Linked DNA regions of Roseibium sp. Sym1. The main gene of each other region encodes a partner of the protein of the gene in region 2 in a complex. Links are inferred from orthologs where the notes say so. Each region holds a gene or a part of one and is shown on either strand. Other genes may lie near its edges.

What was found.
Region 1: the proteins of mfd (region 2) and uvrA are in contact, whole or in part, in a crystal structure (PDB 4DFC), measured with the Escherichia coli proteins. The link is inferred for Roseibium sp. Sym1 from one-to-one orthologs.

Annotation. Positions count from the first base shown.
Region 1 is NZ_CP114786.1:5,157,558-5,172,106, reverse strand. Bases 6,267-9,696 are described here. They hold uvrA (excinuclease ABC subunit UvrA), read right to left. Parts: upstream 9,377-9,696; coding sequence 6,467-9,376; downstream 6,267-6,466. Outside these bases: protein translocase subunit SecD, read left to right, coding at 1-1,125; protein translocase subunit SecF, read left to right, coding at 1,142-2,092; O6760_RS24050 (Mth938-like domain-containing protein), read left to right, coding at 2,105-2,482; O6760_RS24045 (phytoene/squalene synthase family protein), read left to right, coding at 2,510-3,361; methylenetetrahydrofolate--tRNA-(uracil(54)-C(5))-methyltransferase (FADH(2)-oxidizing) TrmFO, read right to left, coding at 3,404-4,819; O6760_RS24035 (DUF1127 domain-containing protein), read right to left, coding at 5,108-5,257; O6760_RS24030 (DUF6429 family protein), read right to left, coding at 5,629-5,853; O6760_RS24025 (DUF1127 domain-containing protein), read right to left, coding at 6,074-6,223; O6760_RS24015 (single-stranded DNA-binding protein), read left to right, coding at 9,966-10,520; O6760_RS24010 (hypothetical protein), read right to left, coding at 10,576-11,052; O6760_RS24005 (L,D-transpeptidase family protein), read left to right, coding at 11,596-13,521; O6760_RS24000 (zinc ABC transporter substrate-binding protein), read right to left, coding at 13,576-14,549. UniProt on the Escherichia coli protein: The UvrABC repair system catalyzes the recognition and processing of DNA lesions. UvrA is an ATPase and a DNA-binding protein. A damage recognition complex composed of 2 UvrA and 2 UvrB subunits scans DNA for abnormalities.
Region 2 is NZ_CP114786.1:4,979,226-4,994,363, reverse strand. What follows is about bases 5,550-9,568. They hold mfd (transcription-repair coupling factor), read right to left. Parts: upstream 9,236-9,568; coding sequence 5,750-9,235; downstream 5,550-5,749. Other genes in these bases: O6760_RS23225 (FAD assembly factor SdhE), read right to left, coding at 9,257-9,568; O6760_RS33390 (hypothetical protein), read left to right, coding at 5,550-5,555. Outside these bases: O6760_RS23265 (pyruvate dehydrogenase complex dihydrolipoamide acetyltransferase), read right to left, coding at 1-337; O6760_RS23260 (pyruvate dehydrogenase complex E1 component subunit beta), read right to left, coding at 354-1,742; pdhA (pyruvate dehydrogenase (acetyl-transferring) E1 component subunit alpha), read right to left, coding at 1,757-2,806; O6760_RS23250 (FtsB family cell division protein), read right to left, coding at 2,981-3,322; O6760_RS23245 (protein-L-isoaspartate(D-aspartate) O-methyltransferase), read left to right, coding at 3,444-4,100; O6760_RS23240 (hypothetical protein), read right to left, coding at 4,513-5,082; more of O6760_RS33390, read left to right, coding at 5,358-5,549; more of O6760_RS23225, read right to left, coding at 9,569-9,574; ATP-dependent DNA helicase RecG, read left to right, coding at 9,800-11,902; O6760_RS23215 (RBBP9/YdeN family alpha/beta hydrolase), read right to left, coding at 11,906-12,448; O6760_RS23210 (Lrp/AsnC family transcriptional regulator), read left to right, coding at 12,602-13,045; O6760_RS23205 (DUF502 domain-containing protein), read right to left, coding at 13,065-13,805; O6760_RS23200 (YbaN family protein), read left to right, coding at 13,929-14,348; O6760_RS23195 (GNAT family acetyltransferase), read right to left, coding at 14,351-14,791; glmS (glutamine--fructose-6-phosphate transaminase (isomerizing)), read right to left, coding at 14,792-15,138. UniProt on the Escherichia coli protein: Couples transcription and DNA repair by recognizing RNA polymerase (RNAP) stalled at DNA lesions. Mediates ATP-dependent release of RNAP and its truncated transcript from the DNA, and recruitment of nucleotide excision repair machinery to the damaged site.

The DNA.
Region 1 (14,549 bases), 180 kb from region 2 along the record:
ATTGTCCAGCAGTCCATCGAGGTCATCCGCCGCCGCGTCGACGAACTTGGCACGACCGAACCGAGCATCCAGCGGCAGGGAGCGGACAGGATCCTGGTGGAAGCACCGGGTGAGGATGATCCGGAACTTCTCAAGGATGTCATCGGGACGACCGCCGTGCTGACATTCCACATGGTCGACACGTCGATGACCGGTGAACAGGCCATGCAGACCCGACCGCCGGTCGGAACAGTAGTCATGATGTCGGTCGACGATCCGCCTTTCCCGTATTTGCTGGAAGAAGCTCCGCTTCTGTCGGGAGAGGATCTCGTCGATGCACAGGTGGCCTTTGATCAGCGGTCAAACGAACCCGTTGTGAATTTCCGCTTCAACCAGTCCGGTGCGCGCAAGTTTGCGCTGATCACGCAGCAGAACGTCAACAGGCCGTTCGCGATTGTCCTCGACGAGGAAGTCATTTCGGCACCGGTCATTCGCGAGCCCATTACCGGCGGTTCGGGACAGATCTCGGGCAACTTCACCGTCGACAGCGCCAACAATCTGGCGGTTCTGCTGCGCGCCGGTGCGCTTCCCGCCAAATTGACGGTCATCGAGGAACGTTCCATCGGTCCGGGTCTTGGCGCCGATTCCATCGAAGCCGGCAAACTGGCCTCGATCATCGGCGGCATTGCCGTGATCGTGTTCATGATCCTGGCCTATGGCAGGTTCGGTATCATTGCCGACCTGGCGCTTCTGGCGAACATCTTCCTGATCTTCGGGGCGCTGACCTTCCTGCAGGCGACGCTCACGTTGCCGGGCATCGCGGGCATCGTGCTGACCATCGGTATGGCGGTGGATGCCAACGTCCTGATCTTCGAGCGCATACGCGAGGAAGCCAGGGCAGGAAGATCGGTGATCTCGGCCATCGACGCCGGTTACAGCCGGGCGCTCGGGACGATCCTCGATGCCAACATCACGACGCTGATCGCGGCTGTGATCCTGTTCCAGCTCGGTTCCGGTCCGGTGCGCGGCTTCGCAGTGACGCTGGCAATCGGTATCTTTACCACCGTGTTCTCGGCCTTCACGTTCAGCCGGCTGCTTGTGGCTCTTTGGATCCGCCAGCGCCGTCCGTCCAAATTGCCGATCTGATCCGGGAGACAATCAAATGTTGCTGAGACTCGTTCCGGACAACACCAAAATCAAATTCATGTGGCTGCGGAAAGTCAGTTTTCCGCTGTCCATCCTGTTGGTGGTTGCATCGCTCGCCGGCTTCTTCATGGTCGGCCTGAATTACGGCATCGATTTCAAGGGCGGCACGATCATTGAAATCAAGACCGACGGCCCCGCCGATGTCGGCTCCATCCGCGCTCAGCTTTCCGAGCTCAATCTGGGTGACGTTCAGGTCCAGGAATTCGGTGCCTCGGATGACATCCTGATCCGTGTCGAGGAACAGCCGGGCGGCGAGTTGGCCCAGCAATCGGTTGTCAGCCGGGTGCGTACCATCTTCGAAGGCCAGAATGTCGACTTCCGCCGTGTGGAAGTGGTTGGCCCGCGTGTTTCCGGCGAACTGGCCCAGGCCGGGGCAATTGCCGTGATCGCGTCTCTGCTGGCGATCCTGTTCTACATCTGGTTCCGGTTCGAATGGCAGTTCGCGCTCGGAGCGATCCTGACCACCGCCAATGACGTCGTCATCACGGTCGGATTGTTCGTCCTGTTGCAACTCGACTTCTCGCTGTCCAGTATTGCGGCCGTGCTGACGATCATCGGTTATTCGCTCAACGATACCGTCGTGGTGTATGACCGTATTCGAGAGAACCTGCGAAAATACAAGAAGCGCCCCTTGCAGGACATTCTTGACCAGTCGATCAACGAGACGCTCTCGCGCACGACCATGACTTCCGTCACCACGCTGCTGGCGCTGTTTGCGCTCTACATTTTCGGCGGCGAAGTGATCCAGTCCTTCACGCTTGCCATGATCTTCGGCATCGTGATCGGCACCTACTCGTCGATCTTCCTGGCGGCACCGTTCCTGATCCTTTTCAACCTCAGGCCCGACGCACTCGACAAGAAGGACGACGACGGCAAGGAGGGGACAGAAGCCAAGGCGTCTGTCTAGGAACCGCTGCGAATGGAAATTCGAGACGCGCATTTTCCCGGCCGGGCGCCGCTGGATGCCTATGGCAACGGCGGCTTCCGGTTCGCGGACATGTCCCATCGAGGCTCCCTGCTTTGCATCCCGAGCGGGATTTACGGCTGGGCGGTTACCGAACCGGCCGACTTTTCCGAAGACGCCTTTCAGAAGGTCTTTGAGGAACAGGCGGATATCGAAGTGCTGCTGGTGGGAACCGGCCGGGAACTGTGTCCGCTACCGGCGTTTTTGAAGGAACGGTTCCGCGAGGCGGGGATCCTGGCGGATCCGATGTCGACAGGCGCAGCGGTGCGCACCTACAACGTGCTCCTTTCAGAAGACCGCGCGGTTGCCACCGCTCTCCTGGCAGTGGACTGAGGTCTCCGGAATGCCATATGTGCGGTTATGACCACTGATTTCGACCTCGCGGCCGACGTTGTGCGCCAGTATGACAAGGATCGTTATCTGAGCGCGCTCCTGGCACCCGAAGCGCACCGCCCCGGATTGATGGCGCTTTATGCGTTCAACACCGAGATCGCCCGGATCCGCGAACTGGTTTCAGAGCCGCTGCCGGGCGAGGTCCGGCTGCAGTGGTGGCGTGATCTTCTGGCGGGAACCGAGCACGGAGCGGTTGCCTCGAACCCGGTTGCCAACGCGCTGCTTCGGACCATCGACACCTATAACCTTCCCAAGCAGGGCCTGGTCGCCATGACCGAAGCGCGGGTGTTCGATCTCTACAACGACCAGATGCCCAGCCTGAACGATCTGGAGGGCTATGCCGGAGAAACCGTCTCGGGACTGATCCAGCTCGCCTGCCTGGTCCTGAACGGCGGGGAAGACCCGGGAACCGCGACAGCGGCGGGGCATGCAGGTGTCGCCTATGCTCTGACGGGATTGATGCGTGCGTTGCCATGGCACGCTTCCCGCCGGCAGATGTACCTGCCACAGGATATCTGTTCCAGGCACAATCTCGATCAGGAAACCGTCTTCCGTGGGGAAACCACCCCGGAACTCAACGCCGTGTTGGCCGAGTTGCGTGGCCATGTTCGCCATCACCTTGGGCGCGTACGTCAGGTCGCTGCGGAGGTTCCAGAAGATTGCGAACCGGCTTTCCTGCCGCTGGTCCTTGTCGAGCCGTTTTTGAAAAAGCTCGAAGCGCCTGAATTCGACCCGCTGAAACAGGTCGCGGAAGTGTCGCAGTTGCGCCGCCAGTGGCTGCTCTGGCGGGCGTCCGGGTCTGTCATGAAACGGATCTGACCGTCCCGGCGTTTTTCATTTTCAGGTGAACTGCAGGCGGCGTTATTCGGCAGCCTGGTTCCGCAGGCCCACAGATGCCCGCCACACGGAAAAGTCTTCCTTGGCGCGTCTGGTCATGGCGAGTTTCTTGGCGCGCGCCTTGTCCTTGCCCTTCAACCGATTGCCGTCAGCGTCCCTGGTCGGCGCCTCGATCGGCGGAAAAAGACCAAAATTGACATTCATCGGCTGAAACGACCCCGGCTTTCCGGCCCCGTCCTCGCGCGTAATATGCCCGCCGGTGATGTGGCCGAGCAGGGCGCCCATGGCGGAGGTTTCGGGTGGCGGCACGATGTCCTGGCCGCGCGCTTCCATCACCTCGAACAGGCCGGCGAGACAGCCGACGCTGGCCGATTCCACATAGCCCTCGCAACCGGTGATCTGGCCGGCGAAACGAAGACGCGGGTCGGCCTTCAGACGAAGGCCGTGATCCAGCACTTTCGGCGAATTCAGAAAGGTGTTGCGGTGCAGACCGCCGAGCCGCGCGAACTGTGCGTCTTCGAGACCCGGGATCATGCGGAAGATATCCGCTTGCGCGCCGTATTTCAGCTTCGTCTGGAACCCGACCATGTTGTAGAGCGTGCCGAGCGCGTTGTCCTGGCGCAGCTGCACGACGGCATAGGCCTTGACGTCCGGATTGTGGGCGTTGGTCAGCCCCATCGGTTTCATCGGCCCATGGCGCAGGGTTTCCCGGCCGCGGGACGCCATGACCTCGATGGGCAGGCAACCGTCGAAATAGGGTGTGCCCTCCCATTCCTTGAAGTCGGCCGTTTCCCCGGCCAGCAAGGCATCGATAAAGGCCTCGTACTGGTCCCGGTCCATCGGGCAGTTGAGGTAATCCTTGCCCGTTCCCCCCGGTCCGACCTTGTCATAGCGCGACTGGAACCAGGCCTTTGACAGGTCAACGCTGTCGAAATGCACGATCGGGGCGATGGCGTCGAAGAAGGCGAGCGCGTCCTCACCGCTTTTTTCCAGGACTGCCTCGGACAGGGCAGGCGACGTCAGCGGCCCGGTGGCGATGATGACCTTGTCCCAGTCTTCCGGGGGAAGACCGGCTATTTCCTGGCGCTCGATCGAAATACGCGGATGGCTTTCCAGCGCATGTGTCACGGCATTGGAAAATCCGTCCCGGTCAACAGCAAGCGCACTGCCGGCCGGCACCTGGTGCGCGTCGGCACAGGTCATGATCAGCGAACCGAGCTGGCGCAATTCGTGATGAATCAGGCCGACGGCATTCTGCTCCGAATCGTCGGAGCGGAAAGAATTGGAACAGACCAGCTCCGCGAGTCCGTCGGTCTGGTGCGCATCGGTTTTGCGCACCGGCCGCATTTCATGGAGCACAACGTCCAGGCCCGCTTGCGCGATCTGCCATGCCGCTTCCGATCCGGCAAGGCCGCCGCCGATGATATGGATGGGGGTCATTATTCGTCCCTGGGACAAGCCGGCAAGTCAATGGATGCCACCTGGCACGCGATTGCCGATCCTCTGTATTGAGTGACCTGATACAGAGTCCGGTCCATTTCCGCAACGGGCAACCGACGTCTGGCCACTGGTGGGGCACGCGGACTTCCGGGAGATCACCCCGAACACAAAAAAACGCCTGCCGGTGGGAGGAGGATCCGGCAGGCGCTTTTTGAAGTCTGCGCCCGAAGGTGCAGATGGTGCGATCCGTTGGCTGGGAGGAGGATGCCGCGGGATCGCGAAACTGACTTACTTTGCGGACATGCGCGCGTAACGGGCGATGTCGGCACGGGCAATGCCCAGGTCGTTCAGTTCGCGGTTGGACAGGTTGGACAGCTCGTCATAGGTCTGACGGAAGCGTTTCCAGTTGTTGAATTTGCGAACAACGTTATCGATCATGGTTTAGGCCTTTCGCTTTATCTCTTGGCCATGGCACCGCGGATCGGCGTCTGGCCCGTTCATCGTTGATGATTGGAAGATAGGGACTTTGTGCAGTGCGAGGTAGAGGGCAAATCGCGAAGCAGGTATGCATTTTTTGCAGATTAATAACCGGTTAAAGGGCTTGAAATGCCACAATTGCCCGCATCAAACGCATAACAGGCGAAATATTCATCTCGCATGTGCGAGATAAAATGTTCTCCAGAAAGCCCGTTTTCGAACAGCTGGCCAGGGCCGGTCTTTCGAAAGACCGGGCGGGTTTGAGTTGGCGAGGCTGCACCGGGTGTCCTCAGCCCGGCGACAAGGCCGGGCAAAGTTGTTGCTCCAGGGGCCTATGTGGAAAAGAGCTGTTCGAAAAGTTCTTTGGACCGCTTGAGCCCATCCTCCGTCAACCACACGGATTTGGTCTTGCCAACCGGGTCGCTGATATAGCCTTTTTCATGCAAACGTCCCAGCACGTCCCAGTCATGGCCTTTCCAGGCTCTTTGTCCGTCATGCAGCGTCAGGGTCAGAAGAGCCAGAACGGCGTCGTCGATCTTGTTGGAATCAATGGACATTGAAGGTCTCCATCAGCAGATGAATACATCTGTAGATTAGAGACATGACTGAAAGTGCTGTTCAAATGAAAATCAAGCGCCAGACAAACGAACGCCCGCCAGTGGGAGGAGGTACTGGCGGGCGTCGTTTCGACGTGACAGGGCTGGGAGGAGGATGCCCTGCGTGTCACACGCCCGTCGGCTGGGAGGAGGATGCCTAGGGACGCGATCTCTAAATGTGTTAGCCGATCTGACGGCGAGCGATAAACTTGATATCGCTCCGGCTGATGCCGAGGTCGGCAAGCTCACGCGAGGACAGGCGGGACAGTTCGTCGACCGCGCGGCGGTAGCTTACCCAGTTGCTGTAGCGTTGGCGCACTGTGTCAAACATTTTGTTTTCCTTATTAACCGAAACGCCTCAGCGTTCCGCGCCGTTGTTGATACCTATATATTTCACCGCTCGAATTAAAAGAAGTGCCATCTCTGCATGCCTGTCATGCACGTGGTGCAATGCAGCAAAGAAAATCCAGACTGGTCGAGGTGATTCGAAAAACACCCGTAAAAACAAACAGCAGCATTCAGTGTGCACTGCACATAGAATGCTGCCGTTGGGGAAAGCGCCTGCTGCTTTGTGCTATTCCGCCGCGTCCGGTGTGCGCTGAGGACGCCGCTGCAGAAGTTCCTGCAGAAATTGGCCGGTGTAGCTTTCCGCCACCTCGGCAACATCCTCCGGACGCCCGGCCGCGACGACTGTTCCGCCGCCGTCGCCGCCTTCCGGGCCGAGATCGACAATCCAGTCCGCCGTCTTGATGACTTCAAGATTGTGCTCGATCACCAGCACCGTGTTGCCCTGGTCGACGAGTTCATGCAGCACGTCGAGCAACTTGGCCACGTCATGGAAATGCAGACCGGTGGTTGGTTCATCCAGGATATAGAGCGTGCGTCCCGTCGAGCGCTTGGACAGTTCCTTGGCGAGCTTGACCCGCTGCGCCTCGCCACCGGACAAGGTCGTGGCCTGCTGCCCGACCTTGATATAGCCGAGCCCGACGCGCGCCAGCGTTTCCATCTTGTCGCGCACCGCCGGTACCGCGGAGAAGAAGTCAGCGGCTTCTTCCACCGTCATGTCGAGAACATCGGCAATCGACTTGCCCTTGAATTCGACTTCCAGGGTTTCACGATTGTAGCGCTTGCCCTTGCAGACGTCGCAGGTGACATAGACGTCGGGCAGGAAGTGCATCTCGATCTTGATGACACCGTCGCCCTGACAGGCTTCGCAGCGTCCGCCCTTGACGTTGAACGAGAACCGGCCCGGCTGATACCCACGCGCCTTGGCCTCCGGCATGCCTGCGAACCATTCACGGATCGGCGTGAAGGCGCCGGTATAGGTGGCCGGGTTGGAGCGCGGCGTGCGCCCGATCGGCGACTGGTCGATGTCAATCACCTTGTCGAGAACTTCCAGTCCCTCGATCCGGTCGTGCGGTGCCGGATTGTCGCGCGCACCGTTGAGTCTGCGCGCCGCCGCCTTGTAGAGCGTGTCGATCAGGAAGGTGGACTTGCCGCCACCGGACACCCCTGTCACGCAGGTGAACGTGCTCAGCGGCACGTCGACGTCAATGTCCTTCAGGTTGTTGCCGCGTGCGCCCTTGACCGAAATCCGGCGTTTCTTGTTGATCTTGCGGCGGCCGTCCGCGCGCGAAATCATCATGGCACCCGACAGGTATTGCCCGGTCAGCGATGCGGGCGTGGCCATGATCTCCGACGGCGTGCCTTTGGCGATGACTTCGCCGCCGTGCACACCCGCGCCCGGACCGACATCCACCACGTAGTCGGCGGTCAGGACGGCATCCTCGTCATGTTCGACCACAATGACCGTGTTGCCGAGATCGCGCAGGTGCTTGAGCGTTTCGAGCAGCCTGGCATTGTCGCGCTGGTGTAGGCCGATAGACGGCTCGTCCAGAACGTAAAGTACGCCTGTCAGGCCGGACCCGATCTGGGAGGCCAGCCGGATGCGCTGGCTTTCACCGCCCGACAGCGTTCCGGAGGCGCGAGACAGCGTCAGATATTCCAGACCGACATCGTTGAGGAATTTGAGCCGTTCGCGAATTTCCTTCAGGATCCGTCCGGCGATCTCGCTCTGCTTGTCGTTCAGCTGGGCCGGAAGGGCCTCGAACCAGTCGCTGGCCTGGCGAATGGAGAATTCCGTCACCTGGCCGATGTGATGCTTGGCGATCTTGACGGCAAGGGCTTCGGGTTTCAGGCGGAAGCCGTTACAGGCCGGACAGGCATGGTCGGACTGGAACCGCGCCAGTTCCTCGCGCACCCAGGTGGATTCGGTTTCACGCCAGCGGCGCTCGATATTGCCGATGACACCTTCAAAGGTCTTTTCCGTCCGGTAGGAGCGAACGCCGTCGTCATAGACGAACTCGATCTTGGCCTTGCCGGTACCGTGCAGGATCGCATCCTGAACCTCCGACGGAAGATCCTTCCAGGGCGTTGCCATGGAAATGTCGAAATGGCTGCACAGGGCTTCGAGCGTCTGGGCGTAATAGGGCGAGGTTGATCCTGTCTTGGCCCAGGGCAACACGGCGCCTTCGCGCAGCGACAGGGAATGATCCGGGACGACAAGGTCCTCCTCGAACGCAAGCGTGGTGCCGAGCCCGTCGCAGGTCGGGCAGGCGCCGAACGGATTGTTGAAGGAAAACAGCCTGGGTTCGATTTCCGCAATGGTGAAACCCGACACCGGACAGGCAAATTTCTCCGAGAAGATCAGGCGTTCCGGATCCCCGTTCTCGTCCGTCTTGTCGGCAAATTCCGCGATCGCGATGCCATCGGCCAGCTTGAGTGCTGTCTCCAGGGAATCCGCCAGTCTGCCGGCGATATCGTCGCGCACGACCAGACGGTCCACGACCACATCGATGTCGTGTTTGAATTTCTTGTCGAGGGCAGGGGCGTCCGCGATTTCGTAGAACGTTCCGTCGATCTTGACGCGCTGGAAGCCCTTTTTCATGAGCTCGGCGAGTTCCTTGCGATATTCTCCCTTGCGGCCGCGCACCATCGGGGCGAGCAGATAGAGCCTGGCGCCATCCTCAAGGCCGAGAACACGGTCGACCATCTGGCTGACGGTCTGGCTTTCGATCGGCAGGTCGGTCGCCGGGGAATAGGGGATACCGACACGCGCGAACAGCAGCCGCATGTAGTCATAGATCTCGGTCACCGTACCGACGGTCGAACGCGGGTTGCGCGAGGTTGTCTTCTGCTCGATGGAGATCGCCGGAGACAGACCGTCAATCTGGTCGACATCCGGCTTTTGCATCATCTCCAGGAACTGGCGGGCATAAGCGGACAGGCTCTCGACGTAGCGACGCTGGCCCTCGGCATAGATCGTGTCGAAGGCAAGCGAGGACTTGCCTGACCCGGAAAGACCCGTCATCACGATCAGCTTGTTCCGGGGCAGGTCGAGATCGACGCCCTTCAGATTGTGTTCCCGCGCACCGCGGATGCTGAGCATCTTGGTGGGGTCGTCCTTCCAGGATTCATCCGGCATTGCGCCCTTGGATGTGTTCATTGCAGTTCTTCCTGACCTCATGCGCGTGCTGCCGGTCGCGCGACGCCGTGCGCGCAGTTTCCCGTCACGTATCTGTCCGTTTGCCCCGATATAGCAGTTTAGCGCGCCGCTTCCAGTAAGGCGTTTTCCGGTAGCCTTCAAAATACGGCACTGGCTGCTCTGGCTGATTGAATCGGTTTTACAGAAATGATAAGAACAAAACAAGTACGGTAAGCTGCGATACGTCAGTAGGAAAGTGCCGGAGACGCCGGAACGCGCCGCAATGACCGGCTCCCGTTCCTGACAAGGCCGGTGCAGGCGGTCGGAACAAAAGCGGCGCAAAATGTAACCGGATGCAATCACGGGTGGAGGTCGTGCAGCTTGAGCGGAAAATATGCATGGCAATAGGCCGCAGCAGGCCCGCTGCCTTGTGGAAAATGGGTGCCGGGCCAGAAAAATGCAGGCGCAGCTGTTGGCTGGCCGCTAGGGTTCTGGTTTCTAGCAGCATGGCTTGAAGCGCGATGGAACGGCCAAGCAAGGCCGATGTCTCAACAATGGCAGCATCGCGCGTGAACAACAGGAGTGCAGAATGGCGGGCAGCGTCAACAAAGTCATTTTGGTCGGCAATCTGGGTGCCGATCCGGAAATCCGCCGCACGCAGGACGGGCGTCCCATCGCCAACCTGCGTATTGCAACGTCAGAATCCTGGCGCGACCGCAACACCGGCGAGCGCCGGGAAAAAACCGAATGGCACCGTGTGGTGATCTTCAACGAAGGCCTCTGCAAGGTTGCCGAAAGCTATCTGCGCAAAGGGTCCAAGGTCTATCTCGAGGGACAGTTGCAGACCCGCAAATGGCAGGACCAGAGCGGCCAGGACCGGTACTCCACCGAAGTGGTCTTGCAGGGGTTCAACTCCAACCTGACCATGCTGGACGGCCGCGGTGAGGGCGCCGGCGGCGGTGGCGGTCTGCCCGACTACGGCAACGAAGGCCAGGGCGGTGGCGGCTTCGGCGGTGGATCCGGTGGCGGATTCAGCGGAGGCAGCAGCGGTGGAGGCTATGGCGGCGGATCAAGCAGCGGCGGCTTCGGCGGACCTTCCGGCGGTGGCGGCAGCGGGCCGATGGACGACGAAATTCCGTTCTGATCGGACTTTACCTGATTGGTGCGGTGGCTGGAATCGCCACCGCACGGAGTGCATTTCACCCGCCGATCGTCGGATCGTAGGGCGTGCGTGGATCGTCGATCCCTTGCAAATACTCTTCGGACGTTCCGAGCCCGCAGTGATAGACGGCTTCCTCGGCACTGGTGTCGCCGCCCGATATGGGTGCGCCGTTGTAGTGCGCCAGTTCGTGAATGATGGTTGCCAAAACCATCCAGCGGCCCATGTTGAAGGCCCTGTCACCAACCGCGATTTCGCCACTCGGCATATGGATTTCGCCGTGAAGCGGCGAAATGGTCGGGCCGTAATTCACCCAGATGCCGCTGTCTTTGATGAGGCTTGTGAGGCTGCGCCCCATGGGCAGCGTCCGGAAGTAGGCGTTGCAGGACGGGTTGTTCCCGACCATGCGGAAAAGCTTGCCGCGCGCCCATTTCAGCTGGGTATATTGGGAGATGTCGAAATTCTTGTATTTCAGGACCGGAGATACATGGTCTCCGACATTGAATTGGAACGGCATTAAGGTCTCCGGTGGTGTTTCACCATTTCGAGAGACCGGTTTAGGAAGCCTTTTGACCTTGCTGAGTGATGCGCGTCACAGCGTTGCGGATTGGCACTAATAACAGGTCATTTATCCGACTGTTTCGAGCCGGCACGGCGCGCGCTTCTGCCCAGGCGCAATTCAGGATGGAGGGGTTTGCCTCGTCTCTACCATAGGCTTATACAGGCGCGGCATTATCGTCACACCAAAGTGAATTCAAAACCTGTGCAAGACACGTGCCCTTAACCGACTGCACAGGCCTGATGTAGTATTAACCAGTTGCAAACGGGGCGTTGGCGTGGTTTCAGACAACGAAACCAATTTGCCGGCACCAGCGTGACACATTGCCCGGCTAAGTGGTTCGGGCTACGGTTTTCCTGGCAGGGAACGAACAAAGCCGGTTGCATCGGGCGCTGCGGCCGGCCCCAGAAGATTTAAACATTTCGGGTTGAGACAATGCGAGCAGATGAAGTCAAACATGGCGTGCGGGTCCGGGGCCATGCGCTGGCAGGACGAACGAAATTGTTCCTTGGAAATTCGCTGAAGGCCGGCCTTATGGCATCGGTGCTGGCGACCGGCTTCAGTTTCACCGCCGTTGAAACGGCCAGCGCCCAGAATTTTTTCCAACGCCTGTTCAATCCGGAACATCAGCGCAGGGAACAGGAACGTCTGCGGCAGGAGCAGCTCCGGCAAAAGGCCAGCAAGGCGAGGGTATCCGCGCCACGCTATCTGAACTACGTGCCGGACAGCTGGAAGCAGGTATCGCTCGAGGAACTGTCGGAGAAGAAAACCGCCGAAGTTCAGCCTGAGGCAGCCGTGGACGAAGCCGGTCAGCCCGTCCCCACCACGCAGGCGGACACCGCGCCTGCGGCACCGGTTGTGCTGACCGCCTTTGATGAGGCCCGACCGGCGCTGAAGGAAATGTCCCTGACCGTCCTGCCGGAAGTCGGCGACGCCCTGATTGCCTATTATCGGGAACACCCGGACTTCCTCTGGCTTGAGGACGGCAAGGCGACCGTCAAAGCCGCACAGCTGCGCCGGGCGCTCGCGGAAGCGGGCACTTTCGCGCTGAACCCGGACGACTATTTTGTCGCCCTGCCGGCGGCCTCCGGCCTGGAAGGCGCGGAACGCGACGCCGCCCTGATGCGTTTCGAAATGGAACTGAGTGCCGCTGCACTCACCTATGTGCTCGACGCGACGCGCGGCCGGGTCGATCCGAACCGGATCTCGCAATATCACGACCTTCCGCGCCACGAGGTCGATCTCGTGGCCGCGCTGGAACAGCTTGAAGGCGCAAGCGATGTCGCAACCGCGCTTTCCGGGCACCAGCCCCAGAACGAGCACTTCAAAAAACTGACCGCGGAACTGAAGCGCCTGAAGGCGGAGGACGAGGAAGCGGACCAGATCGTCATCGCTCCCGGCACATTCCTGAAGGCGGGCAAGTCCAGCCCCGAAATGAAGAATATCGTCGCGGCGATCGCAAAGAACGGGTCTGACGAGCTGCGGACTGCCCATGCCGAGACCCTGGAAGCCTATGACGATGGCGAGGTCTACACGCCGGAACTGGTCGCCCTGGTCAAGGCCTTCCAGAAGGAAGCCAAGCTGACACCAGACGGGATCGTGGGTAAAAACACCATCAAGGCCATGGTCGGCGAAACCAACGCGGCGAAGATTGCAAAGGTCGAACTGGCCATGGAGCGCAGCCGCTGGATTCCGGAAGAACTCGGCGAACGCAAGGTGTTCATCAACCAGGCCGCATTCACCGCAACCTATTTTGCGCCGGGCGAAGTGCCGTTGCAGATGCGTGTTGTCGTCGGCAAGAAGTCCAACCAGACCAACTTCTTCTACGACAAGATCGAGATCGTTGAGTACAATCCCTATTGGGGCGTGCCGTATTCGATCATTGTCAACGAAATGCTGCCGAAACTCGCCAACGATCCAAGTTACCTGGACCGCGCGGGTTATGAGGTCTCCACGCCGGGAGGACGCAAGGTGTCGTCGGCATCCGTCAACTGGTATGCAGTGGCCGCCAAGCAGCAATCCATCAATGTGAGGCAGTATCCCGGCCGTTCGAACGCGCTTGGTGAAGTCAAGATCCTGTTCCCGAACAAACACCACATCTACATGCACGACACGCCTTCGAAGAACCTCTTCAACAAAGACATGCGCGCCTTCAGCCATGGCTGCATCCGACTGCACGACCCGAAGGCCATGGCAGCCGCCGTGCTCGGCAAGTCCAAGGACTATGTGACCTCCCGCATCGCCCAGGGGCAGAACGAGCAGGAACAGGTCAACGGCGACATTCCGGTCTATGTTTCCTATTTCACGGCCTGGCCGGACCTCGACGGGTCGATCGGTTTCTACTCCGATGTCTACGACCGCGACCGGCACCTCCTGAAGGCTCTGGAAAAGACCGAAGCGGTGCGGGCCAAGGCACGACCGTCCTGAGCTGATCGCTTGTCACCAAGAAACAACCGCCGGCATTCGCCGGCGGTTTTTTTGTCAGCTCGATTGCTCAAGACAGTCCGTCAGGGCATCAGACAGGGTCTTGAGCAGATCCGGGTACAGATCCTTGCCATTGTTGAGCCGGGTTCCCAGCGGATCCAGAACGCCGGTCCGGGCATTGCTACCTTCCATGACCACATCAACCAGCTTCGCCTCGAACTGGGGCTCCTGGAAAACACATGACACATCGAGTTCCTTGATCCGGTTGCGAACCTGACCGATGCGCTCCGCGCTCGACAAGGTTTCCGGAGACACGGAGATCGCGCCGCTGGCCTCGAACTCAAAATGATGTTCGAAATGATGATAGGCATCGTGGAAGACGATGAATTTCCCGTCTTTTACTGCCTGGAGGCTGTCTTCGATATCCCGTTCCAGCGCTTCGATCCGGTTGCGGAAGGCCTCGGCATTTTCCCGGTAGGTTCCGGCATTGTCCGGATCGGCAGCGGCAAGTGTTTCGGCCATTTGTGCCGCGATGGCGATGCCGTTGTCTGGATTCAGCCAGATATGGGGGTCCCGAACCTCACCCGCATGGTCGTTGCCGTGGTCATGTTCCGTTTCAACATGCCCCTCCTGATCATCGTCATGATCTGAATCGGAATGTTCGTCATGCCCATGGTCATCGTGTCCGTGTTCCTCTTCGGCGTGATGCTCACCGTCCTCGTGATCATGCGCCTCGAAATTGGCGCCTTCCCGCAGGCCGAGATGGGAAATGCCGGGTACATCCATCATTTCGACCACTTCAGCACCGGTGGCCATGGAGGAGATCGGCTTGGCAAGGGACGCGGTCAAATCCGGCCCGATCCAGAACACCACGTCCGCGCCCTGCAGCAGAAACGCCTGGGACGGCTTCAGGGCAAAGCCGTGCGGAGACGCGGCGCCGTCGATCAGGATGTGAGGCTCGCCCACGCCTTCCATCACGGCCGCGGCAATGGAATGCAACGGCTTGATCGTGGTGACGACGGACGGCGCTT
Region 2 (15,138 bases):
CCGGTGCACTTTCCGGCACGGCCGGAACGGCATCGCCGCCGGACGGCGCCGGAGCGGCCCCGCCACCGGATGCATCGATGGCACTGGCATCCTCGCCGTCTTCCAGGAGCACGGCGATCAGCTCGTTGACCTTCACGCCCTGGGAGCCCTCGGGCACGACGATCTTGCCGACCTTGCCCTCGTCGACGGCTTCCACTTCCATGGTGGCCTTGTCGGTTTCGATCTCGGCGATGACGTCACCGGCGGAAACCGTGTCGCCTTCCTTGACCAGCCACTTGGCCAGGTTGCCCTCCTCCATGGTGGGAGAGAGAGCCGGCATGGTGATATTGATTGGCATGTCCGTGTCCCTCGCCTCAGGCTGTGTAGGTGACGGCTTTGACCGCGTCGATGACTTCCGGAACGCTCGGCAGGGCCAGCTTTTCCAGATTGGCGGCGTAAGGCATCGGAACGTCCTTGCCGGTCACGCGCAGGATCGGCGCATCGAGATAGTCGAAGGCCTTTTCCTGGACCTGGAAGGCGATCTCCGAGGAGACCGAGCACATCGGGAAGGCTTCTTCCACCGTGACGATCCGGCCGGTCTTGCGGACCGAGGCCAGCACCGTGTCGATGTCCAGCGGACGGATGGTACGCAGGTTGATGACCTCGGCGGAGATGCCCATGCCGGCCAGCTCGTCCGCGGCCTTCAGGGCGTAGGTCATGCCGATGCCCCAGGAAACCAGCGTCACGTCGGTGCCGCCGCGCTCGATCTTGGCCTTGCCGATCGGCAGGACGAAATCGTCCATGTCCGGGATCTCGAAGGAATGTCCGTAAAGGATTTCGTTTTCGAGGAAGATCACCGGATTCGGATCGCGGATCGCGGCCTTCAGAAGTCCCTTGGCGTCCGCTGCCGAATACGGCTGGATCACCTTCAGGCCGGGCACATGCGCATACCAGGAAGCATAGTCCTGGGAATGCTGCGCACCGACCCGGGCTGCGGCACCGTTCGGACCGCGGAACACGATCGGGGCCCCCATCTGGCCACCGGACATGTACAGCGTCTTGGCGGCGGAGTTGATGATCTGGTCGATCGCCTGCATGGCGAAGTTGAAGGTCATGAACTCGACGATCGGCTTCAGCCCGGCCATGGCCGCGCCGACACCCATGCCGGCAAAACCGTGCTCGGTGATCGGCGTGTCGATGACGCGCTTGGCCGAAAACTCGTCGAGCAGGCCTTGCGTGATCTTGTAGGCGCCCTGGTACTCGGCGACTTCCTCACCCATGACGAAGACGTCCGGATCGCGGCGCATTTCCTCTGCCATGGCGTCGCGCAGGGCTTCGCGCACGGTGGAGGACTTCATCGTGGTGCCCTCCGGAACTTCCGGATCCTCGGGCGTATCCATTGCCGGGGCCTGCGGTGTCGGAGCGGACGCAACGGCCGGAGCGCTCGGTGCCTCTGCCGCGGCAGGGGCCGGTGCAGCAGCGGGAGCCGAGGCAGCGGCGTCGATGGCGCTGGCATCCTCGCCGTCGGCCAGGAGAACAGCGATCTTCTCGTTGACCTTGACGTTGTCGGTACCCTCGGCGACCAGGATCTTGCCAAGCGTGCCCTCGTCGACCGCTTCCACTTCCATGGTGGCCTTGTCGGTTTCAATCTCGGCGATCACGTCGCCGGCGGTAACGCTGTCGCCTTCGGCTTTCAGCCACTTGGCGAGCTTACCTTCTTCCATTGTCGGCGAAAGCGCCGGCATCAAAATGTCGATAGGCATGATAATCCCCGGCGTTAAAGCAGAATGTCGGTGTAGAGCTCGGACACGTCCGGCTCCGGATCGGTCTGGGCGAACTCCGCGGCTTCGGCGACCTTGGCCCTGACGTCCTTGTCGATGGCCTTCAGATCGTCTTCCGACGCCCATTCCTTGTCCAGGAGACGCTTGCGGACCTGCTCGATCGGATCGTGCTCGGTGCGCATCTTCTGGACCTCGTCCTTGGAGCGGTATTTCGCCGGGTCGGACATGGAGTGGCCGCGATAGCGGTAGGTGATCATTTCAAGGATATAGGGGCCTTTGCCGTCCCGGCACCATTTCAGGGCCTTTTCGGAGGCAGCCATGACGGCGCGCACATCCATGCCGTCGACCTGTTCACCCGGAATGTTGAAGGACGCACCGCGCTGGGACAGGTCGGTCGTTGCGGACGCGCGCGAAACGCTGGTGCCCATGCCGTACTTGTTGTTCTCGACGACATAGACGACCGGCAGCTTCCAGAGCTCGGCCATGTTGAAGCTCTCGTAGACCTGGCCCTGGTTGGACGCGCCGTCGCCGAAGAACGCCATCGCGACGTTGCCGTTCTCGCGGTACTTGTTGGCGAAGCCGAGACCGGTCCCCAGAGACACCTGGGCGCCGACGATGCCGTGGCCGCCGTAGAAGTGCTTTTCCTTGGAGAACATGTGCATGGAGCCGCCCTTGCCTTTCGACAGGCCGCCGCGGCGCCCGGTCAGCTCGGCCATGACACCCTTCGGATCGAGATCCATCGCCAGCATGTGACCGTGATCGCGATAACCGGTGATCATCTGATCGCCGTCCTTCTTGGCCATCTGCAGGCCGACAACGACAGCTTCCTGCCCGATATACAAATGACAGAATCCACCGATGAGTCCCATGCCGTACAACTGGCCGGCTTTTTCCTCGAATCGGCGGATCAGAAGCATTTCACGATAGGCGTGAAGTTCCTGGTCCTTGTCGAACTCTGCGATCGCAGGCTTCGCCTTCTTGGCGGAGCTGCGTGTCCGGCTGGCACTCTTGGAGCTAGCGGAAGTGGTCTTTGATGCTGTGGCCATAACCCTCTTCTCGGCGTGAAGTTTCCCCTAAGACAGGTAGTGGCAACTTATCCTGTAGTCGCTGTCAATCCAATCCATCAATCTCGCACTGCGAAACGCACGCAAGTTAATGACTTGGCTTGATATTTTTGATTTTAACCTGATTTCCGTTAAGTAGCAAAAATGAACCTGTTTTCAGTTCATGCTGTAACGATGCCCCGGACGCAGCACGACCAGCTCGTCAGGGTGGACCAGATTGAGATTGAGCCTGGCCCGTTCGTCCAGCATGTCCGGATCGAGGCTCTCCGGGCGCAGCAGACTGACACGGGCGACGAGTGCCTCGCGCGCGGCGGTCAGCGTCTCGAGTTCGGCTTCCAGTTCGGAAACCTGGCGCTCGATCATGGCCCGGCCGACCATGCCCAATTCTCCACTCATCGCGTGAAAGCCGAAATAACCAAGCGCCGCAATGGCGATGGCGGGCGTGATCAGGCGGCGGAGAATGGATTTTTTACGCTGTCTCGTGGCTGCTCGGGGCACTCTTGGGACCTTAACGCTATACTCTGGCCTCTTGGTGCCACCACTATGCGGTTTTAGGTTTAATAGAGTCTTGAGACAGCCGATCAAATGCACGGTAAATGTGTATTGAAAGAGAGGAGCCGTGGACCCGTTTGCGAACGAACGCAAGGAGATGGTTGAAACCCAGCTGCGCCGGCGCGGTGTCAGCGACGAACGGGTTCTGGCAGCCATGGAAAAAGTGCCAAGGCACTTGTTTGTGCCTGAGGACCAGCAGGACCGCGCCTATTGGGACGGCCCGCTGCCCATCGGATCCGGCCAGACCATCTCCCAGCCCTATGTTGTTGCCCTGACATGCGAATTGCTGGAAATATCGCCCGAGGACACCGTCCTCGACATCGGTGCGGGCTCAGGTTACGCCGCAGCAGTCCTCGGTGAGTTGGCAGCTTCCGTCATCAGCATCGAGCGTTTGCCAGAACTTGCAGATCTGGCGCGGACCAATCTTGAAGCCGCCGGCTACGGCAATGTGGAAGTCCTGTGCGCGGACGGCACACTGGGTTGTCCTGACAAGGCCCCGTTCGACGCCATCGCCGTCGCCGCCGGTGCCCCGACCGTCCCCGAATCCCTCAAGCAGCAACTGAAGGTTGGTGGCCGCCTCGTGATCCCGGTCGGCCCTACGAGGCGCATGCAGGATCTTGTCCGGGTCCGGCGGATATCGGAAACGGAATTCAATACGGACGATCTGGGCGGAGTGGCTTATGTGCCGTTGGTGGGGGCTGAAGGATGGGCGGAAGACAGCTAATCTGGCAGCCAATGACAAGCTGTCTGTCCACAGCAATGTGAGGCACCCATAACACCCATAACAGTGACGCGACATGCACGGTAGAACAACGGTCGAAATGGACGAGGACGACCACTCCGAAGGACTGCAAACGAAGGAGAAAACGACATCAAGAACCAAAGCTGCATACTCGGCTCAAGCAAACAGCAACTGTCAGATCAATTCGGTTTCAGTACGAACCGCGGCTCAAGAGCAAGGCATCCCCTCAAGATTTCATTCGCAGCATGAAATAATTTTTCGCCAAACGTCGAAGTAAAAATTTCAAACAATAAATATTTTGGCCACCTGCATGCCATTTTCCGTTTTATTCAAACGCACCAGCTAATTGATCAGAAAAACTACCAAGTTATTCGCTTTACCAATTTCAAAAATTTTACTCCTTCCCCAATACCTCAAAAGCAGATAGACATTCCTCTGAATACAGATATATTTTCGAAAGCACTCTCGAGTTCCGGGTAACCTCTTTACTTTCATCACCCCAGAGCCCTCTTCCTTGAACAAACGAAATCACGTCCACAACATCCTCTTTAGAAAATTTCTTGCCATACATTTCCGCATCGCAAACATCGCTAATTATATAGCTAAGTATTTTTCTAGATTTATTGTAATTCACATGATTCACCAATGTATTTCTATAGATGTAATGAATAGTTTCAGATGCTCTTTCATGATTAATTCTATTTGCCTTTAGCGCACTCAAACACTGTGAAATCTCAAACAATCCATCTTCCAATGTCGGGATCTTCACTTGAAAGAATCCCACACAACTCTCGGGAATATCAGCTCCAGAAACAAGACGGAGACGATTGTTATCGTAAGTATTATTATAAGAAACACCCACGTTTGGCACACTGATTACGGCAGTACTCGCTGCATTTAAACTGTTAAAAATATTGAAAAACAGAGCGGCCGCAATAATTGGCAATTTTATACAATCAGTCACAGAGAGTCCCCAGCTCGAGAAAGGCAAACAAATTCGATATTGCACCTTATTCCGCTTACTGGAAGAGATTTGAAAATTCTTAATTCATTTTCCCAGTTTCGCCAGATTGCGCCGCTGGAGCAATCCAGCAACTGTCACCATCTCGCAGTACCAAAAGAACTTGTGCGCATCTTCCACTTTGTCACCTTTTGACACGCATTATCATATTGGCCAGCTTCGTGCTCTGCCCCAGTACCGCTACTGAACACAGAATAGATCGGTCCGACACACTCCGGATGGTGCAATCCCGCCCCCCCCTGAAACAGCAACTGAGGGTTGGAGGTCGCCTGGTGATTCCGGTCGGCCCTACGAGGCGCATGCAGGATCTTGTCCGGGTCCGGCGGGTATCGGAAAAAGAATTCAAGACCGACGATCTCGGAGGGGTCGCCTATGTGCCGTTGGTAGGGGCAGAAGGATGGGCGGAGGGGGACTGAGTCTTGCGGTCCACGCCCCTGCTTGATTGTTTCATCAGCTGCCAATCAAAAAGATTGTCATCCCGGCCAAGCGCAGCGCGAGCCGGGACCCAGGACTCCCGGGCAATTCTTAGTGATCTCACGCGAACGATGAAGAATCCTGGGTTCCCGCTTTCGCGGGAATGACACGCGTTTTCTGGCGGCCTTTGATGAAATCAAACCGCTGCCAGCCGCGCCAGCTTGGTCAGCACCGTCGCCGTGCCCTTGAGCCGCGCATCCGTTTTGTCCCAGTCGCGGGTCAGCACGATCTTCTGGTCCGGCCGGATCTTGGCGAGCACACCCTGCTCGGCAATGTAGGAGACCAGCCCCGCCGGGTTGGCGAATTCGGAATTGCGGAAGGTGATGACGATGCCCTTCGGCCCGGCGTCGACCTTCTCCACGTTGGACTTGCGGCACAGTCCCTTGATGTAGACGATCTTCAGGAGATGCTGGACCTCGTCGGGCAGCGGGCCGAAGCGGTCGATCAGTTCCGCGCCGAAGGCATCGATTTCCTCCGCCTCGGTGACATCGCCGAGACGCCGGTAGAGCTGCAGGCGCAGCTGCAGGTCGGCGACATAGTCTTCCGGGATCAGAACCGGCGTGCCGATATTGATCTGCGGCGACCATTGCTCGTCGCCGAAATCCGCGCCGCCGTCCTTGAGCTGGGCAACCGCCTCTTCCAGCATCTGCTGATAAAGCTCGAAGCCGACCTCCTTGATATGGCCGGACTGTTCCTCGCCAAGCAGGTTCCCTGCCCCGCGAATGTCGAGATCGTGGCTGGCGAGCTGGAAGCCGGCGCCAAGCGTTTCCAGGGACTGCAACACCTTGAGGCGCCGTTCGGCCGTCGCTGTCAGCGTCTTGTTGGCCGGCACGGTGAAGAGCGCATAGGCGCGTGTCTTGGACCGGCCGACGCGGCCGCGCAGCTGGTAGAGCTGCGCCAGGCCGAACATGTCCGCCCGGTGCACGATCAGAGTGTTGGCCGTCGGAATGTCGAGGCCTGATTCCACGATCGTCGTCGACAGCAGCACGTTGTACTTGCCCTCGTAGAAGGCGTTCATGACGTCTTCCAGCTCGCCCGGCGGCATCTGGCCATGGGCAACGGCGACTTTTAGCTCCGGCACCTGATTTTCCAGAAAATCCCGCCGGTCAGCGATATCCGACAGACGCGGACAGACATAGAAACTCTGGCCGCCGCGGTAATGTTCGCGCAGCAATGCCTCGCGCACCACCAGCGGATCGAAGGGCGACACGAAGGTTCTGACGGCCAGCCGGTCGACCGGCGGCGTCGCGATCAGGGAGAGTTCGCGCACGCCGGTCAGGGCGAGTTGAAGGGTCCGCGGTATCGGCGTCGCCGACAGCGTCATCACGTGGACGTCCGACTTCAGCTCCTTCAGCCGCTCCTTGTGCTTGACACCGAAATGCTGCTCCTCGTCGATGATCAGCAGGCCGAGATCGCGGAACTGCACCGACTTGCCGAGCAGCGCATGCGTCCCGACGACAATATCGACCGACCCGTCGCTCAAGCCCTTCTTGGTCTGGGTCAGCTGCCGGGCGGGAACCAGCCGCGACGCATGGGCGACATTGATCGGCAGCCCGTGGAAACGCTCGGAGAAGGTCTTGTAGTGCTGGCGTGCCAGAAGCGTCGTCGGCACGACCACGGCAACCTGGCGCCCGGACATGGCTGCAAGGAATGCGGCCCGCAGCGCCACTTCCGTCTTGCCGAAGCCGACATCGCCGCAGATCAGCCGGTCCATCGGGCGTCCCGAAGCCAGATCATCGAAGACGGCATCGATCGCGGACAGCTGGTCTTCCGTTTCCTCGTAGGGAAAGCGCGTCGCGAATTCGTCATAGACCCCTTCCGGCGTCTCCACCACGGGCGCCGTCTTGAGCGCCCGTTGCGCAGCCGTCTTGATGAGCCCGTCGGCAATCTCCAGGATGCGCTTCTTGAGCTTGGCCTTGCGCGCCTGCCAGGCGCCGCCGCCGAGCTTGTCGAGCTGGGCTTCCTGGTCTTCCGAGCCATAGCGCGACAGCAGTTCGATATTCTCAACCGGCAGGTAGAGCTTGTCGCCGCCCTGGTATTGCAGCTCAAGACAGTCATGCGGCGCGCCGACGGCCTCGATGGTCTTCAGGCCGATGAACCGGCCGATGCCGTGTTCGACGTGGACGACAAGATCGCCTTCCGAAAGTCCGGTGGCTTCGGTGATGACATTGGCGCCCTTGGCCTTGCGGCGCGACTTGCGCACCAGCCGGTCGCCCAGAATGTCCTGTTCACCGATAAAGGCGATGTCCTTGAGCTCGAAGCCGTGCTCGATGCCGAGCACGCAAAGCGCCGTGGTCTTTTTGGGCAGGTCCTCAACGCCCGTCAGCGTGTCAGCCTCGTGAACGGCCCCGAGGCCGTGGTCACCGAGGATCTGGCCAAGCCGGTCGCGCGAGCCTTCCGACCAGCAGGCAATCACCGTGCGCTTGCCCTGTTTCTGAAGATCTCGCACATGACTTGTCAGCGCGTCGAAAATGTTGACGTCGCCGGCGGCCCGTTCGGCCGCGAAACTGCGGCCCTGACGCCCCTCCAGCTCAATGACGGTCTTCCCGCTGCCCGGCGGCGGCGTAAACGGATCAAGCGAGGCCGTGGCCCTGTCTGCAATGGCAGCCGTCCATTCGGCTTCAGAAAAATAGAGGCTTGCCGGTTCGACCGGCATATAGGGCACGTTGCCGGCGCCCGTCCCCATTTCCCGGGCCTCCTGGCGCGCCTGGTAATATTCCTGGATCTGGTCGACCCGTTCACGCACCGCGTCCGCCGCATTGGTGTCGAGGACCACCGGTGTCTCGCCGATATAGTCGAACAGGGTCTCGAGCCGCTCGTGAAACAGCGGCAGCCAGTGTTCCATCCCGGCATAGCGGCGGCCGTCGCTGATCGACTGGTAGAGGACATCCTCACGGCTGGCGGCGCCGAAATTCGCCAGATAGGAGCGCCGGAACCGGGAGATCGCGTCTTCCGACAGCACCACCTCGCTCATGGGCACCAGGTCGAGACGCTTGAGCTGCCTTGAGGTGCGCTGTGTTTCGGCGTTGAACGAGCGGATCGATTCCAGAGTATCGCCGAAGAAATCGAGGCGGACCGGTTCTTCCGAGCCCGGCGCGAACAGATCGACGATTCCGCCGCGTACGGCATATTCGCCGGTTTCACGCACGGTCGGCGTGCGCGAAAAGCCGTTCATTTCCATCCAGGCGGAAATGCTGTCCATGTTGACCTGGTTTCCGGGCGCCATGGAGAGCGTCTGTTCGGCCATGAACGAGCGTTCGGGCACGCGTTGCAGGGCGGCATTCAGCGTCGTCAGGAGAATGGTCTTTCGGCCGGTCTCGAGACCGCGCGCCAGCTGACCAAGCGCCAGCAGCCTGCGTGCGCTGATGGCCGGGTTCGGCGACACCCGGTCATAGGGCAGGCAGTCCCAGGCCGGCAGCTGCAGGATGTCAATTTCCGGATCAAAAAATCCGAGTGCCTCGCTGATCATCGCCATGCGGGTGGCATCGCGGGCAATGAAGACGAGCGACAGCCCGCTCGCTGCGCTTTCAGCCATCACCCGTGCGAGCGCATAACTTTCGGCGCCATCGGGCACGCCGGCAAGCGTGACATTGGCGCGGTCCTTCAGCAGCCTGTCAAACACGGCATGCGTCCTTAAATCTTGTTATCTGGCAAACCCGGCCGGACCGGCGGCTTCGTGATAGGCAATGATCCGCCGGTAAAGCGGCCCGTCCCACTCGTCCGGCAAGGGCGTGCGGCCCGTCATCCAGGCGTAGAGATCCTGGTCCTGCGCGGTCAGGAGATGTTCCAGCTCGCGCAGTTCGTCTTCGCTCAAGCTGTCGATTTCCGCATCCGCGAACCCGCCCAGCAACAGGTCCATTTCCTTCATGCCCCGGTGCCAGCAGCGGAACAGGATCTTCTTGCGGCGGGGATCGCGCGTATCCCCGGTAGCTTCGGTGCGTGCGCCGGTCGTCTCGGACATGATAGGCCTATGTGAAGCTGCCGGCGCGCTCGCAGGCTCGGTCAATCGCTCGCCGCTGCGCCGGATCAGGTGAAATCGTGACGGATATATAACGTCAGAGTCTCGGCTTGTCAGCGCCCAGTTCACAGATTGTTCTATTTGTTGCGCACTTGTCTGTCTTCGTGGCAGAACAGGTCCTCCAGTTGCCGTGCACCCGCCGATTTTTCGAAGGTACTCTCACCGAACATGCGCCCACCGGTTCTCGATCCCCTGTTTGCTCCGGTTTCCACGCTTCCCGGAATAGGACCGAAGATCGCCAAGCTGGTCTCGGGACTGGTCGGCGGCCAGCCGGACCGCGACGCCACGGTGGCAGATCTCCTTTTTCACATTCCGCACAGCCTGATCGACCGGCGCCACCGGCCCGGGATCGCCTATTCGGAAAACGGCGACATCGTCACGTTGGATGTGATCATCGGCCGGCATATGGCACCACCGCGACATTCCAAGGCGCCTTACAAGATCAGCGCCCATGACGACACCGGCCAGATCAGCTTCGTCTTCTTTCATCCGCGCCGGGACTGGTTGGAAAAAACGTTTCCCGAAGGCGAGCGGCGGATCGTTTCCGGCAAGGTCGAATGGTTCAACGACCGTCCCCAGATGGTTCACCCGGACTATTCCCTGAAGCCGGAGGAAGCTGAAGAGATGCCGGCAATCGAGCCGGTCTATCCACTCACCGCGGGCCTTGCCGCAAAGACCCTGCAAAAGGCCGTCCGTGCCGCTGTCGACCGTCTGCCAAACCTGCCGGAATGGCTGAATGAAGCCCACCTCCACCAGACCGGCTGGCCGGATTTTTCCGAGGCACTCAAGACCCTGCATGCCCCGAAGGAGCAGCAGGACATCGACCCGGCCTCGCCCTACATGCAGCGCCTCGCCTATGACGAATTGCTGGCCAGCCAGCTGGCGCTGGCCATGGTCCGCGCCCATATGCGCACGCTTGGCGGCATCGCGCGGCAGCCGAAGGGCGACCTGCAGAAGGCGGTGATTGACGCCCTTCCCTTTCAGCTCACTGGCAGTCAGGCAAAAGCGATCCAGGAGATCAACGAGGACCTCGCCCAGCCTGTGCGCATGCTGCGCCTGCTGCAGGGGGATGTCGGCGCCGGCAAGACCGTGGTCGCCCTGGCCGCCCTCGCCCAGGTGATCGAAAGCGGCGCACAGGGCGGCTTGATGGCGCCAACGGAAATCCTGGCGCGCCAGCACTATGCGTCGATGAAGCCGCTCTGCGACAAGGCCGGCATCCGCCTCGCCCTGATGACCGGCAAGGACAGCCAGAAGGAAAGGCGGATCCGCCAGGAACAGCTCGATGCAGGCGAGATCGACCTGGTGGTCGGCACCCATGCGTTGTTCCAGGGCACGGTAACCTTCAAAAATCTCGGCATAGTCGTTGTTGACGAACAGCACCGCTTCGGTGTGCACCAGCGCCTGGCGCTGTCGGCCAAGGGCCAGGGGGTCGATGTCCTGGTGATGACGGCCACCCCCATCCCCCGTACGCTGGTTCTGACCGGGTTCGGCGATATGGACGTCTCCCGTCTCACCGACAAACCCGCCGGTCGAAAGCCGATCACGACGGTCTCCGTCTCGCTCGACCGTCTCGACGAGATCATCTCGCGCGTTGGCGCCGCCATCGCCGACGGCCAGAAGGTCTACTGGGTCTGTCCGCTGGTGGAGGAGTCGGAGAAGATCGATCTCGCCGCAGTCGAGGACCGGCACCGGGTGCTGGAACATGCGCTGCGGCAGAAGGTGTCCCTGGTGCACGGGCGCATGAGCGCGGACGAAAAAGACGCCGCCATGGCGGACTTCAAGTCCGGGGTCACCAAGGTCCTTGTCGCCACCACCGTGATCGAGGTCGGCGTCGATGTGCCGGACGCGACCATCATCGTGATCGAGCACGCCGAGCGGTTTGGCCTTGCCCAGCTCCACCAGTTGCGCGGCCGGGTCGGCCGCGGCGACAAGCCGTCATCCTGCGTGCTGCTGTACAAGGGCCCGCTCGGCGAAACGGCCGGAGCCCGGCTCAACATCATGCGCCAGACCAATGACGGCTTCCTGATCGCGGAAGAAGACCTGAAACTGCGCGGCGGCGGCGAGATTCTCGGCACCCGCCAGTCCGGCACGCCGGGCTTCCGGATCGCACGCGCGGAAGAGCATGCCGACCTGATGGAAGTTGCCAGGGATGACGCGCGGCTTATCCTGGAAACCGATCCGGATCTGGAAAGCAAACGCGGCGAGGCACTCCGATGCCTGCTCTACCTGTTTGGACGGGACGCGGCGATCAGGCTGCTGAGAGCCGGATGACGCTCATCTTGTTGCGAGACCCGTCAAGAACGCGGAGAAGAGTGCCCGCCCCTCGCTCCAGTCGCCAAGCCCGCTGGCTTCGTTGACATGTCCCCTGGCGCCGAGACCGATCACCGTTCCCCCCGCGTTTCTGGCAAGGGCCGCACCGACACCCTTCGGGTCATACGGATCATCTGAACTCACAAGGGCCAGGATGGGCCGGTCTGCGGCCTTGATCCGCGAAATTTCAAATCCTGCTGCAACGGCCGGAAAATTTGGCCCATTTGCATCGGGAATACCGACGAGAAAGGCACCGCGCCAAGGACAGGCCGTCACCGCGGCCCAGTGCAGAAACGCAAGGCATCCAAGTGAATGACATACGAATACCGCGCCCGTCCCGGTCCTATCCGCTTCCCGTTCGATAGCTTCAATCCAGTCCTCCAGCACAGGTTCCGTCCAGGACGCAGGAGATATCCGGACACTTCCGGCGAAAAGACCTTCCCAACTGCTTTGCCAGTGCCCCGGCCCGGAACTGCCGATTCCAGGTACCGATACGAGTTTCGTCATGCTGAAATTTCCTGTAATCCATAAGATGAGAGGCCATTATTTAGCCCGCATCACAGAAAATGAATGAGACTTCATCGGAAAAAGAACCGAAAATCCGATAGTTTCAAGGACACGGACCGAGCTGCCTTGCAAATCAAAATAGATCCCACCGACATGGCAATTCTTGAAATCCTGCAGGAAGATGGACGTCTGTCCGTGTCCGAAGTCGGCCGGCGGGTTGGTCTGTCGCAGCCGGCGACTTCGGAACGTATCAAGCGGCTGGAGGAACGGGGAATCATCGGCGGGTATTGCGCGCGGATCAACCCGCAGGCGCTGGGGCTGGCCATGCAAGCCTTGCTTCGGCTCAGGACCACACACGAGAACATCCCCCGCGCCTTGCAGCTCTTTGCCGAAACGCCGGAAATCGTGAATGTGGACCGCGTCACCGGCGAAGACTGTTTCGTCTTGCGTGTGATCGTTCCCCGCCCCGTCGATCTGGAGCGGATTGTCGATACAATTGCACGGCTGGGGCCGGTGACAACGGCGGTCGTATTGCGCCAGCAACGCGCAAAACCCATTTCGCGTCAGCTGATGAGAAGCACCGGCACGATGGAATGACAGTCCCGGTTCAGGACCCTCAGGCGTCTTCCGGCGTCCGGACACGCTCCAGCTGCTCCGGATCGACGACCTTGTCCTTCAGGGTCTCCGGATGTCTCGGACTGACAAGTCCGGCTGATATCACCAGCTTGGCGGCATCCTCGACGCTCATGTCGAGCTCTATGATGTCCTCCTTGGGAACGAACAGCAGAAAACCCGAAGTCGGATTGGGCGTTGTCGGCAGGAACACCGACATGGTGTCCGCCTGATCTTCCAGTCTTGCGGCGACTTCCCCCTTGGTATCGGTGGAGATGAACACGATCGCCCACAGGCCCTTGCGCGGATACTCGATCAACGCCGCCTTGGTGAAACTGTCGCCCCTCTGATCAAGTATTGTCTCAAAGATCTGCTTCAAGCCACTGTAAATATTACGAACCAGCGGCATGCGGCCAACGATGTTCTCGCCGACAGAGAGCATACTGCGGCCAAGAAAATTTGCGGCCAGGAACCCCACGATGGTCAGGACGAAGATCGCGACGATCAACCCGAAGCCGGGGATCGGAAAAGGCAGGTAGGTGTCCGGATTATAGAGTTTCGGCACGAACGGCTTCACCCACCCGTCAACCCACTTGATGAAGGTCCAGGTCAGCCACAACGTGATTCCGATCGGACCGGTGATGACCAGGCCGGTCAGGAAGTAGTTGCGAAGACGTGTTGCCGCACCAGGCCGGTGATGGCCTATCTTGTGCGCGTCTTCTGATTTATGTTTGTGCCGGCTCATGGGTGATACCTGCTTGAAGTCCCTGTTGGCGCACGTCATTTAAAGGATCAGACCCTAGATAAGCATCTTTATCGCGGGGCGGTATCCTACGCTCGATTAATTTTTTAGCGATCAACCCCAAAAATGCCGATTTCGGAGGCAGTGTTGCGGCGAACCACGTTCAAACTTCTGGGAACCGGATGTGTTGGCCTCGGCATAGTCGGTGCTTTCCTGCCCCTGTTGCCGAGCACCATATTCTTCATTCTCGCCGCCGCCTGCTTCGCACGCTCCTCGCCGGCTCTCGAGGCGCGTATCCTGAACCACTCCGTGTTTGGTCCTCCGGTGGTTGCCTGGCGGGAACATGGAGCCATCAACCGCAAGGCCAAGACGGTTGCGGTTGCCGGCATGGCCTTCGGCTACGGCATGTTTCTCTATACAGCCTCGCCTTCGCTATGGCTCGGGGTACTGGTCGGCCTGTTCATCGGCGGATGCGCCGTTTACGTGCTCACCCGGCCGAGCGGTCCGAAAAACACGTCCATTGACGAATGTTCAAACCAGGTCTGAGGTCAATCGTCGGGAATAAGCCTTTTGCCCATGGGCACGGCGGCCTCCTCGGCATATCCCAGCCCTTCGTAGAACGTCATGACCGCCTCGTTTCCGCGCCGGACGAACAGGTTGATCTTCGGGCAGCCAAGATCCTTGAGATAGGCCTCGCAATGGGTCATGAGCTTCTTGCCAAGACCGCCTGACTGATACTCCGGATCGATGCTGAGATAATAGATGGATCCGCGATGGCCGTCATGGCTGACCATGACGGACCCGACGAGCCTGTCGGCCACCAGAAGAAGCAGGAAAACCCCGTTCCTGTCGGACAGCTTGCGATCGATATCCTTGTCCGGATCGTTCCACGGCCGGGTCAGCCCGCACTTGTCCCACAAGGCGATGACCTGGGACCGGAACCGGTCCTCGAAAGGAATGATCCGGCTGCTGTCGGTGTCTTCCGCCATCTATTCGACCGTGACGGACTTGGCCAGATTGCGCGGCTGGTCGACATCCGTTCCCATGAAGACCGCCGTGTGATACGCGATCAGTTGAACCGGCAGCGCGTAGATGATCGGGGCAACGATATCGGACATGTTCGGCAGGATCACCGTGTCCCTGGCCGCATTGCCGCATTCGGCAGCGCCGCGTTCGTCGGTGATCAGCACGATCCGCCCGCCCCGTGCTGCCACTTCCTGCATGTTGGACACGGTCTTTTCGTAGATCGCATCATAGGGCGCGATGACGAAAACCGGCATGTTCTCGTCGATCAGTGCGATCGGGCCATGCTTCAGTTCCCCGGCGGCATAGCCTT